3 regions of the Pseudomonas purpurea genome follow, and region 1 is predicted to be linked to each of the others. Evidence: predicted binding sites of a transcription regulator. Region 1 holds the regulator's gene; each other region holds the start of a gene.
The links. The regulator FliA, encoded in region 1, starts transcription of late flagellar genes. The targets are predictions, from matches to a motif close to CTAAAGTTTNNNNNNNNNNNGCCGNTAA.
Positions count from the first base shown of each region.

Region 2: a site for FliA is predicted at 2,651-2,678, ahead of flgM (flagellar biosynthesis anti-sigma factor FlgM). Genes of this name have one in related genera too.
Region 3: a site for FliA is predicted at 2,407-2,434, ahead of AABM54_RS24600 (methyl-accepting chemotaxis protein). Genes of this name have one in related genera too.

Region 1 covers NZ_CP150918.1:1,839,218-1,843,335, forward strand. The annotation lists gene flhF (flagellar biosynthesis protein FlhF) at 1-1,083, shown strand, start outside; gene fleN (flagellar synthesis regulator FleN) at 1,198-2,028, shown strand; gene fliA (RNA polymerase sigma factor FliA) at 2,025-2,765, shown strand; gene AABM54_RS08220 (chemotaxis response regulator CheY) at 2,932-3,303, shown strand; gene AABM54_RS08225 (protein phosphatase CheZ) at 3,325-4,113, shown strand.
Region 2 covers NZ_CP150918.1:4,216,820-4,220,937, reverse strand. The annotation lists gene AABM54_RS18930 (MFS transporter) at 1-868, shown strand, start outside; gene AABM54_RS18925 (flagellar regulator YcgR PilZN domain-containing protein) at 925-1,674, opposite strand; gene AABM54_RS18920 (flagellar protein FlgN) at 1,770-2,237, opposite strand; gene flgM (flagellar biosynthesis anti-sigma factor FlgM) at 2,286-2,615, opposite strand; gene flgA (flagellar basal body P-ring formation chaperone FlgA) at 2,781-3,542, opposite strand; gene AABM54_RS18905 (chemotaxis protein CheV) at 3,621-4,118, shown strand, end outside.
Region 3 covers NZ_CP150918.1:5,455,504-5,459,621, forward strand. The annotation lists partial or broken gene AABM54_RS24595 (Hpt domain-containing protein) at 1-305, opposite strand, end outside; gene AABM54_RS24600 (methyl-accepting chemotaxis protein) at 343-2,403, opposite strand; gene AABM54_RS24605 (chemotaxis protein CheW) at 2,594-3,133, opposite strand; gene pilH (twitching motility response regulator PilH) at 3,144-3,509, opposite strand; gene pilG (twitching motility response regulator PilG) at 3,567-3,971, opposite strand.

The sequences.
Region 1 (4,118 bases):
CTGCGTGGCGACAGCGACGCGAGCACCAATCGGCAGTTGTTCGCCGGTTTGCCGCTGACTGCGGCCGAGCCGTTGATCGAGCCGACCTACGCTGAACCCAAGCGTCCGGCACCTGCCCCTGCGGCGAGCGCTGGCGTTGATCCGCGCGCGTTCGACTCGATGCGTTTCGAACTCAACGGCCTGCGCGAGTTGCTGGAAGTCCAGCTCGGCTCCCTGGCCTGGAATCAGTTGCAAGGCAGCCGTCCGGCCCAGGCCAACCTCTGGCGTCGCCTGCAACGCATTGGCCTGTCTGGCCCGTTGTCCCGCGATCTGCTGGAACTGATCACCGAAATCGAAGAGCCTCGTCAGGCCTGGCGCATGCTGCTGGCGCACCTGGCGCGGATGATCAGCACGCCAGAAATCGAGCCGCTTGAAGAAGGTGGCGTGATTGCCATGGTCGGCCCTGCCGGCATGGGCAAGACCACCACTCTGGCCAAGCTGGCTGCCCGTTATGTGCTCAAGTACGGCGCGCAAAATATCGCACTGGTGAGCATGGACAGCTACCGTATCGGTGCGCAGGAGCAGCTCAAGACCCTGGGCCGGATCCTCAACGTTTCCGTGACCCACGTCGACCCGGGCCAGTCCCTGGCGCAAGCCCTTGATCCGCTGCTGCGCAAGCGTGTGGTGTTGATCGATACCGCTGGCCTGCAAGCCAGCGACCCGGCGCTGCGCATGCAGTTGGAAAGCCTGAACGGGCGTGGCATCAAATCGAAGAATTATCTGGTGTTGGCGACTACCAGCCAGAAACAGGTACTGACCGCCGCTTATCACAGTTACAAGCGCTGCGGGCTGGCCGGGTGCATCCTGACTAAACTGGATGAAACGGCAAGCCTGGGCGAAGTGTTGAGCTTGGCCATCAGTCACGAACTGCCCGTGGCCTATCTCACCGATGGGCCGCGTATTCCGGATGACCTGCACCTGCCGCGCCGCCACCAATTGGTCAGCCGCGCCGTCAGTGTGCAAATGCAGGAAGAACCCAGCGAAGAGGCCATGGCTGACATGTTCGCTGATCTCTACCACAGCCCGACCAAGCGGGTCGGCTGAGGTATTAATGAATAGATTTGTACCTACATCGACGGACTGCCATGCATTGTTCCAGTGTGAACGCGCAGCCAGTTATGTAGCCCGCGTCTAAGCAAGACAAGGTAAAGAAAGAACATGGGCAGCATGCATCCCGTACAGGTGATCGCGGTGACCGGCGGCAAAGGTGGCGTCGGGAAGACTAACGTGTCAGTTAACTTGTCCCTGGCTCTCGCCGAGCTTGGCAGGCGCGTCATGCTGCTGGATGCCGATCTGGGTCTGGCGAACGTCGACGTCCTGCTGGGGCTGACACCTAAACATACCTTGGCCGACGTCATCGAAGGCCGCTGTGAGCTGCGCGACGTATTGTTGCAGGGGCCTGGCGGTATTCGAATCGTTCCGGCGGCTTCCGGTACCCAGAGCATGGTTCACCTGAGCCCGGCCCAGCATGCCGGCCTGATTCAGGCGTTCAGCGATATCGGCGACAACCTCGACGTACTCGTCATCGACACCGCTGCCGGTATTGGTGACTCGGTAGTCAGTTTCGTTCGCGCCGCGCAAGAAGTACTGCTGGTGGTCTGCGACGAGCCGACCTCGATCACCGACGCCTATGCCCTGATCAAACTGCTTAACCGCGATTACGGCATGAACCGCTTCCGCGTGCTGGCCAACATGGCACAAAGCCCTCAAGAAGGTCGCAATCTGTTCGCCAAGTTGACCAAGGTCACGGATCGCTTCCTGGACGTCGCCTTACAATACGTCGGTGCCGTTCCCTACGACGAGAGCGTGCGCAAGGCAGTGCAGAAGCAACGTGCGGTCTATGAAGCCTTTCCGCGTTCCAAGTGCGCGCTGGCGTTCAAGGCCATTGCACAGAAGGTCGATACCTGGCCATTGCCTGCCAACCCGCGCGGGCACCTGGAGTTTTTCGTCGAGCGTCTCGTGCAACAAACGGCAGGACCTGTGCTATGACGGCCAGCGGTTACAACCTTTACAAGAAGTCGGCACGTGACGCCCAGTACGAATTGATCGAGCGCTACGCGCCACTGGTCAAGCGTATTGCCTATCACTTGTTGGCTCGCCTGCCGGCCAGTGTCCAGGTCGAGGATTTGATCCAGGCCGGGATGATCGGCTTGCTCGAAGTGTCAACCAAGTACGACGCAAGCAAAGGTGCAAGCTTCGAGACGTATGCGGGGATCCGCATCCGTGGGGCGATGCTCGATGAAGTACGCAAGGGGGACTGGGCGCCACGTTCGGTTCACCGCAATACCCGCATGGTCAGCGACGCAATTCGCTCGATTGAAGCTAAAACCGGCCGCGACGCTAAAGATCACGAGGTTGCGGCCGAACTCCAATTGAGTCTCGATGATTATTACGGGATTTTGAACGACACCTTGGGCAGCCGGCTGTTCAGCTTCGACGATCTGTTGCAGGACGGCGAGCATGAAGGGCTGCATGAGGATGGCGCGAGTGCTCATCTCGAGCCGTCGCGTGACCTGGAAGACGAACGTTTCCAGGCTGCGCTGGCGGACGCGATTGCCAATTTGCCGGAGCGTGAGCGACTGGTGTTGGCGCTGTACTACGACGAAGAGCTGAACCTCAAGGAAATCGGTGAGGTCCTGGGGGTCAGCGAATCGCGGGTCAGCCAGTTACACAGCCAGTGCGCGGCCCGTTTGCGGGGGCGTTTGGGGGAGTGGCGAGCGCGTTGACAGGCCGTATGGGGCGCTGCGAACGAGGCTGGTACGGCTTAGGCTGAACCGGTCTCGGCCCGTTGTACTCCAGACAGTTGTTGAGTGTTACGCCGGATTGATTGAAATGGCGCGTTCAGGTGCTGAGCGCGTTTAAGACTGCTTGGAGGTCGAATTGGACAAGAACATGAAAATCCTCATCGTTGATGACTTCTCAACGATGCGGCGGATCATAAAAAACCTGTTGCGTGACCTTGGGTTCACCAACACGGTCGAGGCAGACGACGGCACTACCGCCATCCCTGTACTCAACAGCGGCAGCATCGACTTTCTGGTAACGGACTGGAACATGCCTGGCATGACCGGTATCGATCTGCTGCGCCACGTGCGTGCCGATGAAAAGCTCAAGCACCTGCCCGTATTGATGGTGACCGCTGAAGCGAAGCGCGAGCAGATCATCGAAGCCGCTCAGGCCGGTGTTAACGGCTATGTGGTCAAACCCTTCACGGCCCAGGCGTTGAAAGACAAGATCGAAAAAATCTTCGAACGCATCGGTTGATGCATCCGCCACGGGGGAGCTATGGAGCACAACGAATCTTCACAGGGCGATTTTGAATCGACCCTGAAAAAACATGCCCGCGAACTGGTCGACAGCCTTGAAAAAGGCAAGTTCGGCGATGCGGTGCAACTGATCCATGAGCTCAATCAGACCCGTGATCGCGGCCTGTACCAGGAAGTTGGCAAGCTCACTCGCGAGCTGCACAGCGCGATCGTCAATTTTCAGATTGACCCGCACATGCCTCAAGCCGAGGAAGTGTCGCAGATCACGGATGCCACCGAACGCCTGTCCTATGTGGTCAAGCTGACCGAGGCTGCGGCCAACCGCACCATGGATCTGGTCGAGAACAGCACCCCGCTGGTCAATGGCCTGAGCACTGATGCCCAGGCCTTGAGTGCGGACTGGGGCCGGTTCATGCGGCGTGAAGTCGGTGCCGAGGAATTTCGTGAGCTGGCAAGACGCGTTGACGGTTTCCTGACGCGCAGCGTCGAGAACACTCACGTCGTGTCGAACAACCTCAATGACATTCTGCTGGCTCAGGACTACCAGGACCTCACCGGGCAAGTCATCAAGCGTGTGACCCAACTGGTCACCGAAGTCGAAAGCAATCTGCTCAAACTCGTACTGATGGCCAGTCAAGTCGACCGCTTTGCAGGCATCGAGCATGACCGCGAAGCGATGTTGGCCGAAAAAGATCCACAAAAACATCTCACGCAGGGTGAAGGTCCGCAGATTCATGCCGATAAACGTGAAGACGTTGTGTCCGGTCAGGACGATGTGGACGATTTGCTTTCCAGCCTTGGATTTTAGGTTTA
Region 2 (4,118 bases), 2.4 Mb from region 1:
CGCGCTGTGTTTTGCACTGTGCCTGGTGCCAGTGGCGCTGACCCGACGGATTCACCCGGCGCCTTTGCACCCGGCACCGATGGAGCCGCGCTTCTTCATCAAGCGTGTGCCGCAGTCGCTGAGTACGGTGCTCGGGGCCGGGTTGATTGTCGGTTCCTTTTACGGTTTGGCGCCGTTGTATGCGTCTCAGCAAGGGCTGAGCACCGAGCAGGTCGGCTTGTTCATGGGTAGCTGCATCTTTGCCGGGTTGGTGGTGCAGTGGCCGCTGGGCTGGTTATCGGACCGCTATGATCGCGCACTGCTGATTCGCTGCTTTGCGTTTTCCCTGGCAGTGGCGGCATTGCCGTTGGCGATTCTGCCGCAGGTGCCGCTGGAGGTGCTGTTCGTTGCCGGGTTCCTGTGTTCGCTGGTGCAGTTCTGCCTCTATCCGTTGGCGGTGGCCTTCTCCAACGACCATGTGGAGGGCGACCGTCGGGTCTCGCTGACCGCGATGTTGTTGGTGACTTACGGCGTGGGGGCGAGCATCGGACCGTTGGCGGCGGGGGTGCTGATGAAGTTGTTTGGCAGCCAGATGCTTTACGCGTTTTTCAGCTTCTTTGCGTTGGTGCTGGTCTGGCGCATCCGGCCGAAGGCCGTGACCAATCTGCATCAGGTCGACGATGCGCCACTGCACCATGTGGCCATGCCGGACAGCATGTCCAGCTCTCCACTGGTGGCCGCACTTGATCCGCGTGTCGACGAGCAGGTCGTGCACGATCAGATGCAGGGCCCCCTTAATTCTGATCCTGAGCTTGAGCCTGATCCGCCGGCGAATCCTGAAGAGCCGAAGCCTGAGCGCACGCAAAGCTTCACCGAGGCCAGGCCCTAGAACGAAAAACGGGCAATCCCCCAAAGGGATTGCCCGTTTTCATGTCTGGCTGCCGGTCAGAGATCGTCGTCTTTATCGAAGCGGCGTGCTTCGCGTTGTAGCTGATAGACGAAGCGTTCCACTTGCCGTTGCACCAGGCCGCTCATGTTGTGAAAGCGCACGCCAGCGAAGGTGGTGGAAATTTTTTCTTCGAAGTGCAGGTAACGCAGCTCGACCGGAGCGGTCATGCTGCCAAATGGCAGGGCTGCGATAAAGCGCTCATAGACCTGGCCCAGTTGCAGTCGATCCGAAATGTCGCCCTCGAAGCGCAGCTTGCAGCCCGTAGCCGAGATATCCAGCAGCTTGCCACTGATTGGGGCCTTGAGTTTTTCGCCACTGAGTTCGATGTTCACCAGTTGCGCCAGTTTCAAGGCTGCGCGGAAGGCATTGCGACGCTGGTGGTAGACCACTTCATCGGGCAGGGTGCCACGGTAGCAGCGGCCGCCGTTGGACTCGTCGATGGTCAGTGTTCCGGTGCATTCCCAGGCAATACGCACGCCATCATGAAAGCCTTCAACCCGGAAGGGTTCACCTGCAAGCAGGAAACGTTCACCGTCGCGAGGGATCATTTCGTCCAGGGCGAGCATGTTGCCGTCTCGGTCCACATCGACCAGGTAGCTTTGGAAGCGCTGGCTGCGCTCGTGGAAAGTGATGATCAGGGGATCATGGCTCTCTTGCAGCTGCCGCAGGTTGCCGGCGATTTCCAGAGGCGTGGTAAGCACCTTGGGTGGCTGCGGAGCATCTTCCGCGTTTAAGGCGTTGAACACGGTTTATCAATCTCCAGACAAAATACGACGACACGCAGAAGCCAGCATTTTGCCAGCATGTTTCGCGCCTTGATAGGGCGCGTTCATTGCGGATTTCAAGCCTGACTGAGCGGGCGCGGTTTCGCCATTTTGGCGGTTGAGCCGCGAGCATCATAAAGGGCAGGGGGTTCGCCGCCGGTGAGGATTTTCAGCTGGTTGGCGGTCGTGGCTTGCTGGACCTGGATCGAGCGGCCGTTGAGTTCGTTGGCGATCTTGCAGTCGGTCAGCAGCTGATTGAGTACATCGCTCTGGGACAGCAGTTCGTCGCCAATGCTGGAGTGCTCGGCCAGTTGTTCCAGGCCGGTGCGATCGGTGGGCAGGTTGAGACTCTGGAGAATCTCGCTGCGCTTGCGACCATGCTGCTCCAGCAGAATGATCAATGCCTGTTTTTGCGCCAGAATTTCTTCCAGCAGCGGCATGTCGCGACCATGCAGGGCGAGGGATTCGGTCTGCAACAACTCCAGCAAATGTTGAGCTGGAGCAAAGTCGTCGGTGATCAACTGCAGTAAATTAGTGTCGTGCATGGCTGGCCTTGGGTTTTAAGCGTCCAAAAGCCTGGCGCAGGCCTTTGCCTAGCGCTGGGCTTCGAAGTTGAGCAGTTTGCTGGCTACACGGTTGCTGTCGACTTTATAGCTGCCATCGGCAATCGCTGCTTTCAACTCTGCCACGCGGGCTTTGTCGACGGCAGGTTGATCGCGCAGCTTGTCAGTGACCTTCTGCAACTGTTGAGCCTCATTACTGAGGTGTACCGATTCCCCGCTTTTGACGGTACTGGCCTGTTCGGCCGGGGTATTCAGCGGCGCGGATTTGCCGGTCTCGGCGGTTTCCTTGTTGGCGCTGGTACGCGTACTACCGGTGAGTGTGCTGGGGGCGTTATGCAAACGGCTGAAATCGATGACCATGATGAAAACCTCTGGGTATTTGGACGCTTGCCATGTTTTCGGCCATACCCGGAAAAACTTTAGGCTCATTTATCAGTGAGCGTGCAGGCGTCAGCGGTTGCCCGGTATGCGCCACAGTTTAGGGAACAGTCGAGTGGCGCGCCACTTCTTCACCAACAAAGAGCCCTACATGGCCACTTCCACCTGGCCCGGTGCGATGACCTGGGCCTTGATCACACGCTGCGAGTTGAGGTTTTTCACTCGAATCTGTTCGCTCATCCCTCCATTGGACAGCGCTTCGCCAGGCATCCGCACGCTGAGTGTCCCGCTGCGGGCGGTGATGACGACCTGATCACCCTTGCGTATGACTTCTGCCTGTTCCAGATGGACCAGCGTAATGACCTGATCGGTGACCATTGGTCGGACAAGTTTTTGCCCGATGGCCTGATCGACAGAGGTCAGGTAGCCCTGGTTGATCAGGCTGATATCACGCTCACGCAATGCAACATCCTGGGGCTCGATGATGCCGGCGCGCTTGAGGGGGCGCGTGGTCGTGACAATCTCCCGAAACAGGCGGACTTGAGCGGGCACGAAGACTGTCCAGGGTGAGGCGCCGTCGCAACGAACCCTCACGGTTACCCGTCCCAATGGCCTGGCCGGACTCTCCAGGGTGGCTGTCAATTCCTTGTCGCAAAGTGGCATGCGCAGGCGCGGGTCGAGCTGGTTGACTTCGATTTCGTAGCGGCCCTCGGTTTGACTGGTGGCCAGATAGTCCTCTACGGTGAATTCAAGAAAGCCCTGAGTGACGCCGATAAGTAGATCAGGCAAGGTAACCGAGTCAGCAAGGGCAGGGCTGCCAGCGTTGAAAAGGCAGACGGCTGATACTGCGCACAGCCATTTGCGGCAGGTGGATGTCAGGCGTCGGGAAAATGTCGTTTTTGCGTTCATGACAGTTAAAAAGCAAGCCCCGTGCCGTTTAGCAATGAATGTGCGTCGGAACTTAGGTGTTGGTGTAGGAGTCTGGGCATGGCTGGTGTAATGGATTCGGTAAACCAGCGCACGCAACTGGTAGGGCAGAATCGCCTGGAGCTGTTGTTGTTCCGTCTCGACGGCCAGCAGCTTTACGGGATCAACGTGTTCAAGGTACGCGAGGTGCTGCAATGCCCCAAGCTGACCGTGATGCCCAAATCCAGTCCTGTCGTGTGCGGTGTGGCGAATATTCGTGGGGCGACCATTCCGATTCTCGATCTGGCGATGGCGACCGGGTCCGGCGGTTTGCAGGACCAAAGCAATCCCTTCGTGATCATCACGGAGTACAACACCAAGACTCAGGGTTTTCTGGTTCGGTCGGTCGAGCGCATCGTCAACATGAACTGGGAAGAGATCCATCCGCCGCCCAAGGGCACCGGACGCGATCACTACCTGACGGCTGTGACTCGAGTGGACAATCAGTTAGTCGAAATCATCGACGTTGAAAAGATACTGGCGGAAGTGGCGCCCACTTCGGAAGCGATTTCGGTCGGC
Region 3 (4,118 bases), 2.3 Mb from region 1:
CCCAAGGCCTGTTGCAACACGTGAATCGCTTCGTCACGATGGCTGACGCGGTTCTGCTGCAAGGCGCCGGCCAGTTGCTCCATTTCTTCGGCAAGCAGGGCCGCGCCATAGAACTCGACCATTTGCAGGCTGCCGTGGACCTGATGGATACAGGCCAGGCACTCGTCGATGGCCGGCGTCACCTGCGGGTCCTCGGCCAGGGTGTCGAGGGCCACGTTTTCGAGGGCCAGAGAAGCCTGCTTCAGCGTTTCGGCAATTTCGCCCTTGACCCATTCGAGGGCCACATAGTCGTGCCGATCACCCATAACCACTCCAGTCAATTTCATTCACCGCGTTCAGGGCTCAGGCCTGACCGGCGTCTCGCGCAGGGGCCGTCGGCAAGGTGAAGCCCGACACCGAACGGCGCAACTGGCTGGCCATCTTCGCCAGGTTGCCGATGCTCTCGGCGGTGGCGGTCGAGCCCGACGAGGTCTGTGTGGTGATCTGCTGGATCACGTTCATCGTCAAGGAGATCTGACCGGCCGACGACGTCTGTTGCTGCGCCGCGTTGGAAATGCTCTGGATCAGCGCCGCGAGGGTTTTCGACACGCCTTCGATTTCCTCCAGAGCCACTCCGGCATCCTGCGCCAGCCGCGCGCCGCGCACCACCTCGGTGGTGGTCTGCTCCATGGAAATCACTGCTTCGTTGGTGTCGGTCTGGATCGCCCGCACCAGGGTTTCGATCTGCCGGGTCGCCGCCGACGAGCGCTCGGCCAGACGCTGCACTTCATCGGCCACCACCGCAAAACCGCGCCCGGCGTCGCCCGCCATGGAAGCCTGAATCGCCGCGTTGAGGGCCAGGATGTTGGTCTGGTCGGCAATGTCATCGATCAGGCTAACGATATCGCCGATCTCCTGCGAAGATTCGCCCAAACGCTTGATACGCTTGGCGGTGTCCTGGATCTGTTCTCGAATGTTGTCCATGCCGTGGATGGTGTTGTGCACCACCTCGTTGCCCTTGTTGGCGATTTCCACCGAACGCTCGGCCACCGCCGAGGACTCGGCAGCGTTGGCCGACACCTGGTCGATGGACTGGGCCATTTCGTTGATCGAAGCCGATGCTTCGCAAATCTGCTGGGCCTGATGCTCGGACGCCTGGGCCAGGTGCATGGCCGTGGCCTGGGTTTCCTGCACGGCCGCCGCGACTTGACCGGCCGTGAGGTTGATGGTCGCCACCAGATCGCGCAACTGGTCGACCGAGTAGTTGATCGAGTCGGCGATGGTCCCGGTAAAGTCTTCGGTCACCGAAGCCGTCACCGTGAGATCACCGTCGGCCAGGTCCGCGATTTCATCGAGCAGGCGCATGATCGCGTTCTGATTGCGTTCGTTTTTCTCGGCGGTTTCCTGCAACTGGCGATTGGTCTCACGGACCATCACCAAGCCGATCAGGATGATCGAGGCCAGCGCCAGCAAGCCCAGCACGTAACCGCCGATGGTGTCGGTGGTGTGCCCGCCCACCAGGTTTTCAAAGCTGCTGGCCAGGTGCGACGCTTCGTCGAGCAAGGTCTGGGACAGGCTGAAAATGTTACTCGCCGACTCGCGCACCTTGAACAGTTCGGGGGAGGTTTCGAGGATTTCATCCACGGAGCCGGAGACGAACTCGAACAACTCGGCAATCTCGGTCAGCCGCGCGCGGGCGTCGCGGTCTTCGACCTGGCTGATCTTCAGCGCCGGGTTGCCCTGGAGCATGCCATTGAGCACCTGGCCAAAACGCGCTGCGTCACGGCCGAAGGCGTCGGCTGCCTGCTGGGCGTTTTCGTCTCCGGCCAGCACGGTGTTGACCGCGCCGAGAATCCGTTCGGCCAGCAACGACTGACGCTGGGCCACGGCGACCTGTGTGGCGGGGGCGCCGCGCTGGAGCAGGATGTCGACGACTTTTTCGGACTCGACCTGCAACTGCGGCACGGTTTCGGCCAGGGTCGCGGCGACTTGATGCAAGGACAACACGGTCTGTTCGCTGGAGAGGATCGCGTCGGTGTTCTTCAGCAGGCGCTCCCAGTCCAGCTGCACGGCGCGCATTTCCGGGCGCACGGTCGACGGCGCGGGCGGCAGGCCGGTGGCCGGGTCGCCCTTCTTCAGAAAGCTCCAGCGCTGGGCAAAGTCGTTGCGTGCATCGCTCAGCAGTTTGAACGCCGCAGCCTTGCCGGCCGCCGCTTCGGTGGCGTTCTTGGCAATGCGCTGGGACAGCACGCGCAGCTCACCGGCATGGCCGATGTACTGTTTGTCGTAGGTAGCCTGGGTATTGAGGTAGGCGAAGTTGGCGAACAGCAACACGATGAAAATGATCAGCGCGATGAACAGCACGATGATCTGCGACCGGCTGCGCGACCCTTCCGTTGGCTTACCTGCTTTTGCTTTTGTCATCGATCCTCGCCTGTTAACCAACACCCTTTAGAACTCACCAAAGTACCTGTGGCGAGGGAGCTTGCTCCCCTTGGACCGGTCCGCGCTCGGGCGCAGCAGTCCCCTTCCTTTTTGGAAAAGAGGGCCGCTTCGCAGCCCAGCGAGAGCAAGCTCCCTCGCCACAAAAGCTTGCCCCCACAAAAGTCCGCAGTTACAGGGCTACGTTCATGAAGCTCTGTGAATGCGCGAGGGCAAACGGGCTGAACACCTGCCAGCATTGCTCGCGCTCGAAGCGCCCCTTGATAAACGCCGCCATCGACCCTTGCGCCGTGTCCGCTGCGTCTGGCCTGAAACTGCCTTGGTCAAAGTGCTGCATACCCAGCACTTCATCGACCATCAACCCGGCAAACACTTCGTTATGTTCGACCACCAGCACTCGCCGCTGCTTGCGCACCGTCGACAGCTCGACACCGAAGAGCCCGCACAGGTCCATGACCGGCAGCAACCGCCCACGCAGGTTAGCCACACCGCGAACCCATGGCTTGACGCCGGGCAACTGCGTGAAGCGGGGTTCGTGCAGCACTTCGCTGACCTCGCCCATCGGCGCCACGTACCAGCGCTCGCCGATGCGAAAACCGATCCCGCTCCAGCCGTGCTGGCGGGTGTGCTGGGACGGCAAATCCGCCGCCAGCAAGCGGCAGCGCGCATCGATCTGCAACAGCAGTTCGAACGCCGTCAGCGACTCGGCCATGGCCAACGGCTCAGCTGGCCAGAACGGAGTTCAGGGTCTTGATCAGTGTTTCTTCATCCACCGGTTTGGTCAGGTAATCCCTCGCGCCCTGGCGGGTGCCCCAGACCTTGTCGGTCTCCTGATCCTTGGTGGTAATGATGATCACCGGAATGTGGCCGGTGTCCGGGTCCTTGGTCAGCTGGCGGGTCGCCTGAAAACCGTTGAGGCCCGGCATGACGATGTCCATCAGCACGGCGTCGGGCTTTTCCTGGCGGGCCAGGGCCACGCCATCAGCGCCGTTTTCGGCTTTCAACACTTCATGACCGTGCTTTTCAAGCATGCCGGTCAGTTTGTACATTTCAGTCGGCGAATCATCGACGATCAGAATACGTGCCATGGTCTTCCCCATTCATATAGACGCCTGGCCCGTTGGCCGGGTGTCGCTGTGCGTGTCCTACTGCGGCGAAACGGCGGCAAAGCCCGGAACATGGGCCTGGATCGCGTCCAGCAGTTCTTCCTTGCTGAAAGGCTTGGTCAGGAACTGGTCGGAACCGACGATGCGCCCCTTGGCCTTGTCGAACAGGCCGTCCTTGGACGACAGCATAATCACTGGCGTGGACTTGAACGCACTGTTGTTCTTGATTAAAGCGCAGGTCTGATAACCATCCAGACGCGGCATCATGATGTCGACAAAAATGATCCCCGGATGATGATCGGCAATCTTGGCCAGGGCATCGAAACCATCGACCGCCGTAATCACCTCGCAGCCGACGTTGCGCAACAACGTTTCGGCCGTGCGGCGTATGGTTTTCGAATCGTCGATCACCATGACCTTCAAGGCGTTGGAATGCTGTTCCATATCTGCTCTACCATCGCCACTGGGATTCGATTTTGTCGATGCACGGGTTTTCAACGCGTGAAGCCCTTGATGTTCAAGGCTTCCATGTAGCATGGCAGCCTTTTTAGCACAGTCGCTGGCGGCAATCTATCGAGCAACCGGCGAGGT